2 linked regions of the Dinghuibacter silviterrae genome follow. The protein of the gene in region 1 interacts with the protein of each later gene in a pairwise test. Links are inferred from orthologs where the notes say so. Each region holds a gene or a part of one and is shown in the gene's direction. Other genes may lie near its edges.

Region 1 (3,381 bases):
ACCCCGTCCTGATGGAGATCCGCCGGGAACGCGGCATAGAGCTCGCCCTGGAAGGCTTCCGTTTCTACGACCTGGTCCGCTGGGGACACGCTGGCCTGCTCACGGGCGGGTGGAACGGTTTCTACGTACCCGCCCTCAACCAGCCGATGGACCTTAACGGGGACGGTATACCCGATGTTTATTTTTACCAGGGGACGCCGCCTTCCAACCAGGTCAGTACGATCACGTATATCAACGTAGCCCCTACCGCAAACGGGGTCGTCAATCCCCAGATCCTGGCAAACGGCACCTCCGGAGAGCTGCACTGGCTCGACAACGTGCCCAGGAGCTGGTCCAGCTATCAAACACTGTATCCGATACCGTATTCAGAGCTTTTGCTGAATCCAAATCTTGTTCAAAATCCAGGTTGGCAGTAGTTTCCCTTCATAGTCTGACCCCGGACACGGCGTTTGTCGTGCTCCGGGGTCTTATATTTGCAGGACTTTGTTTGCGGAGATCATCATACCACTGGCGTTACCCAAGAATTACACCTGGTCCATCCCTGACCACCTGCTTCCCCGTGTGCAGGTAGGCGTGCGCGTAGAGGTGTCCCTCAAAAACAAGAAATACGCCGGGATCGTCCGGACCCTGCACCGGGAAGGCCCCGAGGCCTTTCATCCAAAACCCATCGAGGGGGTGATCGACCACCAGCCCATCGTGCAGGAGGCCCAGCTCGCGCTTTGGGCGTGGATGGCGGACTACTATATGTGTTCCGAGGGCGAGATCATGGCGGCCGCGTTGCCCGCGCACTTCAAGCTCTCCAGCGAGACCATCCTCCTGTACAACGAGGTCTATGGAGACGATTTTTCGGCCCTCGACCACGACGAATACCTTGTGGCGGAGGGCCTCCTGCTCAAAAAGGAGCTCCGGATAGGGGAGATCCAGCAGATCCTGGACGCCACCCACGTTTATCCCGTCGTCCGTTCCCTGATCGATAAGGGGGTGTGTATTGTATGGGAAGCGCTACAGGATACGTACAAAGAACGCAGGGAAAAATATGTCCTCCTCCACCCGGACTACAAGGAGGAAGAGAAGCTTGCGGACCTGATGAACCAGTGGACCCGGGCGCCCAAACAGCTCGACCTTTTGCTGGCCTATCTGCACCTCCAAAAGGTACAAGGCGAAGTCAGCCAGAAGGACCTGTTGAACAAGTCGGGCGCTTCCCCCGCCCAGTTGAAAGGACTTGCGGAAAAAAATGTCCTTATCATCGAACAACGCCAGGTGGACCGGTTGCAATACCTGCCCCGTGCGATACAGGTGGACTTCGAGTTGTCCGGGGCACAAGAGCACGCCCTTGGTGAGGTCCGGCGCCATCTGTCGGAGAAATCCGTTTGCCTGCTCCACGGCGTTACTTCCAGCGGCAAGACCCTGGTCTATATCAAACTCATAGAAGCCTTAATAAAGGAAGGCCGGCAGGTATTATATCTCCTGCCCGAGATCGCGCTCACCGCCCAGGTGATCCGCCGGCTGCAAAAACACTTTGGAGGCTATGTCGGTATCTATCACTCGAAGTTCAACCAGAATGAGCGCGTGGAGATCTGGAACAAGGTCGCTTCCGGGGACATCCGGGTTGTCTTAGGCGCCCGGTCTTCGCTCCTGCTGCCCTTCAAGGATCTGGGTCTGATCATCGTAGACGAAGAACACGACGCCTCCTACAAGCAAACGGAGCCCGCGCCCCGGTATCATGCGCGGGACACCGCCATCTACTATGCGCAGTTGCACGGCGCCAGGGTCCTTCTCGGGAGCGCCACGCCCTCGATCGAAAGCTATTACAACGCCGTCCAGGGCAAATACGGCCTGGTGACCCTGACCGAACGATACGGCGGGGCAGCCCTTCCGCCCATTGTCCTGGTCGACACCCGGAAGGTCGTCCGCGAAGACAAGGGCAAGGTACTCCTGTCCCCCGCGCTCAAAGACGCGATCGAAGGGACGGTCGCCCGCGACCGGCAGGTCATCCTTTTCCAAAACAGAAGGGGGTACACGCCTTACCAGGTCTGCGCGACCTGCGGGTGGATCCCCGAATGCCGGAACTGCGCGGTGACCCTTACGTACCACAAGGCGTCCCACAAATGGCAGTGCCACTATTGCGGCACGACCTACCCGGTCCTCCACACCTGTCCCGCCTGCGGAGGACACCGGTTCATACAAAAAAGCTTTGGCACCGAAAAGATCGAAGAGGTCCTCCAGGAAAGCTTCCCCGGCGCCCGTGTCGCCCGGATGGACCTGGACACGGTACGCGGAAAAACCGCCCACGACCAGCTCATCCACCAATTCGAGGACCGGCGCATCGACATCCTCGTGGGCACCCAGATGGTGGTCAAGGGCCTCGACTTCGGATTTGTCGACCTGGTGGGCATACTAGACGCCGACAGCATGCTGCACTTCGCCGACTTCCGGGTACACGAACGCGCCTTCCAGCTCATGGAACAGGTCAGCGGCCGGGCCGGCCGGAAAACCGGGAGCGGGGAGGTCATGATCCAGGTCTCCGACACGGCCCACCCCGTCCTGAACTTTGTACAGGCCCACGACTACAAGGCGCTCTATGACTACGAGATCCAAAGCCGCCAGCAGTTCGGATACCCCCCCTTTTCCCGGCTACTCAAAATCACCTTCCGGCACAAGCTCGAAGAAACCGTCATGGCCGGGGCGGAAGCCTTTACCGGCCACCTGCGGGCGGAGTTCGGGCCCTACCTCACCGGTCCCGCCGCCCCCGTCGTCAACCGGGTGCGCAACCAATACCTCATGGAGCTGTTGATAAAGCTACCCAGGGACGGCGCCCTCATCCACCGTTGCAAACAGGCGATCCGGATGGCGGAGGCCCTGGTGCATGGGGAACAGCGGTTCCGCAGCGTGACGGTGGTGCCGGACGTGGATCCCGTATAGGCGCGCCCCGCGGCTTCGGCGCGTGAATTTCCGGTGCGGTATTTGTACCTTCGGCAACATTATGCATATCGCGCAACACACCTCTTTGAAACCGTACAATACGTTTGGCATGGATGTCCAGGCCCGCTACTTCGCCCCCTTTTCGGACGGGGCAGAGCTGGCCGCCCTTCTCGCCCGGGTCCCGCACAGCCCCCGGATGATTCTCGGCGGGGGAAGCAATGTCCTTTTTACCAGGGATTTCGATGGACTCCTCCTTAAAAACGAAGTCATGGGTATCGAGACCGTGGCCGAAGACGAAGACTATGCGTATGTGCGGGCAGGCGCGGGAGAGAACTGGCACCGTTTCGTGCAACACTGCATCGCCCACGACCTTGGCGGCCTGGAAAACCTTTCCCTCATCCCCGGTTGCGTCGGGGCATCCCCCATGCAAAACATCGGCGCTTATGGAGTAGAGATCAA
Region 2 (3,031 bases), on another replicon or contig:
TCCCCCGGGTCGCCGATCTGGCGGCGGCGCAGGACGACCGGGTCTTTAAGCTCTGGGAAGGTTTAGGGTATTATTCCCGGTGTAAAAACCTTCTTCAAACCGCCCGGTATATCGCCGGGGAGCTCCAGGGACGTTTTCCCGATACTTATCAAGATATCTTGGGTCTAAAAGGAGTGGGGTCGTATACGGCCTCGGCTATTGCTTCTTTTGCTTTTGGACTTCCGCACGCGGTCGTCGATGGGAATGTCCTGAGGGTACTCAGCCGTTTTTTTGGGATCGATACCCCGATCGATACAACCGAAGGCCGGTCGGTCCTGACCGCGCTGGCGGATCAATGCCTGGACAAAGATGACCCCGCGGCCTACAACCAGGCGCTGATGGATTTTGGCGCTGTCGTTTGTAAACCGGTCCGCCCTGCCTGTGACACCTGTCCGTTCAAAAGCAGGTGTGTGGCCCTGAAACAGGAAAAGGTAGACCTGCTGCCGATCAAAAGCAAACGGCTGGTGCGCAAGGATCGCTTCTTTTTGTACCTGGTCGCCGAATACAATAACGGGGTTTATATCCGCAAGCGCACCGGCAAGGATATTTGGCAACAGCTCTTTGAATTTATCGGGCACGAAGTTCCAGCTGACGAGGATGGGGAAGACTACGGCCGGCAACTGAAAAAACGATGGTTCACGGCGCTTTTTGGAAAAGACGGCTTTACCGTATTGGGCGCCTCGCCGGTGTACCGGCAATTGCTGACCCATCAGCAGGTCAAGGCACGGTTTGTGCGGATCCACCTGGAGCGGCCCCTGGCGGACGGGGAGTACATCTGGGTGGACCGGAAGGAGCTGGCAACCTATCCTTTTCCCCGTCTCCTTAACGACTACCTGAACGCGCCCATCCAAGCAGGGCAACTCTTCTAGGGCGCCTCCGGCGCCCTGCCCGAAGGGCCATCGTTAGCGGTGTGGCGGCGGCGGCCTAAATTGCCGCTTAGGTCGCCGCCGCCACTCTTTTGACCCTCGTTTGTTTGCAAGAAAATTAATGTATATTTAAGAGAGATTGTGAGCACGCAGGCCCGTGGGGCTGCACGCGTAAAATTCAAAAAATAAGAGCCATATGAGAGGCGTAAATCGGGTTATGTTGATCGGTAACCTCGGAAAAGACCCGGATGTACAATATCTGGAAGGAAATATTGCCGTGGCTAAATTCCCGCTGGCCACCACGGAGACGTTTAAAGACAGGGCCGGCAAGCTGATATCGCAGACGGAATGGCATACGGTTGTCCTCTGGAGGGGGCTTGCGGAGCTGGCCCAGAAATACCTGCACAAAGGCAGCCTTGTATACATAGAAGGCCGTCTGAAAACCCGGAGCTGGGAGGACAAGGAGGGCAATAAGAAGTTTGCCACCGAGGTCGTTGGTGATAACCTGATCATGCTTGATAAAAGGGCGGATGTTTCCGGTCCGGCCCCCGGTTCAGGGGAACATGGGATGGAAGGATTGAGCTCCGTGGATATTCCGCCGATCGGCGACGCGAACGATCTTCCCTTCTAATCGTTACATTTGTTCACTTAATCGTTCATTTTGGACCATCCTCCCAACGCGCCCATTCTCCTGACAGCTATTAATACCCAGGGTACTACCGTTTGGATAGTATTGTTCATCGCACTCATCTTCCTGTTGTTCGTCGTCAGCGGATCGGAGATTGCACTTTTTACCCTGACTTATAAGGACCAGAATATTCTAAAGACCAAACAGGTCCCCTACGCCCGCCGGATCACGACCTTGCTGGAGGAACCAAAGATCCTCCTGGCCTCGCTCCAGTGCGCCAGCGGCTTTTTGCATATCGTTCTGATCCTGATGGCCAACAGCCTTATAGACACCTTCCTTCCGATGGATCCTGCCCTTTTCTGGGTGGTGTTGATCGTCAAGATCCTCGTGATCACCATTGTACTCCTGCTGCTTTGCGACGTGCTTCCAAGGGTGTATGCCTCCCAAAACAACATCCGGTTTGCCAAGTTTTCCAGCTGGTGGCTGGACGCCCTGGTCGTGCCGCTTTTCCGGAGAACCGGTCAGTTTATGGTCCGGATGTCGGAAGGGGTGGAAACGGGTTTGGGGATAGGCGACGCAACAGAATACAGCCTTCAACAGATCGACCAGGAAGAAACCTCCCAGGAAGAAAGAAATATCCTGAAGGGGATCGTCAAGTTCGGGAACATCACTGTGAAACAGGTCATGCGCACGCGTCTGGATGTAAGCGGTCTGGACTATACGCTCACGCTGGCCGAGGTGTTGAGGAGGGTGGAAGACCTGCACTACAGCCGGTTGCCCGTGTATAAAAATGACCTTGACGAAGTAGCGGGTATACTCAACACCAAGGACCTGTTGCCTTATATCGGGAAAGACTCCCTCCAGGGGTTTGACTGGCACAGCCTTCTGAGGCCGGTCTATTTTGTTCCCCAAAATAAACTCATCGACGACCTCCTCAAAGAGTTCCAACACAAACGCACCCATATCGCGGTCGTGGTGGACGAATTTGGAGGGACGAGCGGGATCGTCACCCTCGAAGACATCCTGGAGGAGATCATCGGGGACATCAAGGACGAGTTCGACGACGAGGAAAGTGTCAACAAAAAACTGGACGACAATAACTTTATCTTTGAGGGGCGGACCTCCATCCTGGACGTATGCAAGGCCATGGACCTCCCCCTGGATACCTTCGAATCGGTACGGGGCGAAAGCGATTCCCTGGCCGGCCTGGTCCTGGAACTGGCGGGGAAATTCCCTGCCCTGAACGAGGTGATCACCACCGGCGAGTTTGATTTCGCCGTTCTGGAGATCAACCGCAACCGGATACAGAAAGTAAAAGTGACGATCAAGCGCTCCTCTTAAAGTAATGAGAAAGTATTTTTTAGCCGCATTTCTCTTTTGCGCCTGCAATGGCGTTCCGATCCCCAAACCCAAGGGCTATTTCCGGATCGACCTCCCCCGGCACGAGTACCGGCTGTTCAGCCAGCCGGGCTATCCCTACAGCTTCGAATATCCCGTA

The links.
Region 2: the proteins of priA (region 1) and EDB95_RS02530 interact in binary tests that used the Escherichia coli proteins (3 or more experiments, as listed by UniProt). The link is inferred for Dinghuibacter silviterrae from one-to-one orthologs.

What each region holds. Positions count from the first base shown.
Region 1 is NZ_SODV01000002.1:527,074-530,454, forward strand. Bases 147-3,202 are described here. They hold priA (replication restart helicase PriA), read left to right. Parts: upstream 147-483; coding sequence 484-2,922; downstream 2,923-3,202. Other genes in these bases: EDB95_RS19340 (RagB/SusD family nutrient uptake outer membrane protein), read left to right, coding at 147-416; murB (UDP-N-acetylmuramate dehydrogenase), read left to right, coding at 2,984-3,202. Also shown: more of EDB95_RS19340, read left to right, coding at 1-146; more of murB, read left to right, coding at 3,203-3,381.
Region 2 is NZ_SODV01000001.1:578,493-581,523, reverse strand. What follows is about bases 124-2,829. They hold EDB95_RS02530 (single-stranded DNA-binding protein), read left to right. Parts: upstream 124-1,122; coding sequence 1,123-1,536; downstream 1,537-2,829. Other genes in these bases: gldE (gliding motility-associated protein GldE), read left to right, coding at 1,567-2,829; mutY (A/G-specific adenine glycosylase), read left to right, coding at 124-908. In the rest of the region: more of mutY, read left to right, coding at 1-123; more of gldE, read left to right, coding at 2,830-2,874; gliding motility lipoprotein GldD, read left to right, coding at 2,879-3,031. UniProt on the Escherichia coli protein: Plays an important role in DNA replication, recombination and repair. Binds to ssDNA and to an array of partner proteins to recruit them to their sites of action during DNA metabolism. Acts as a sliding platform that migrates on DNA via reptation.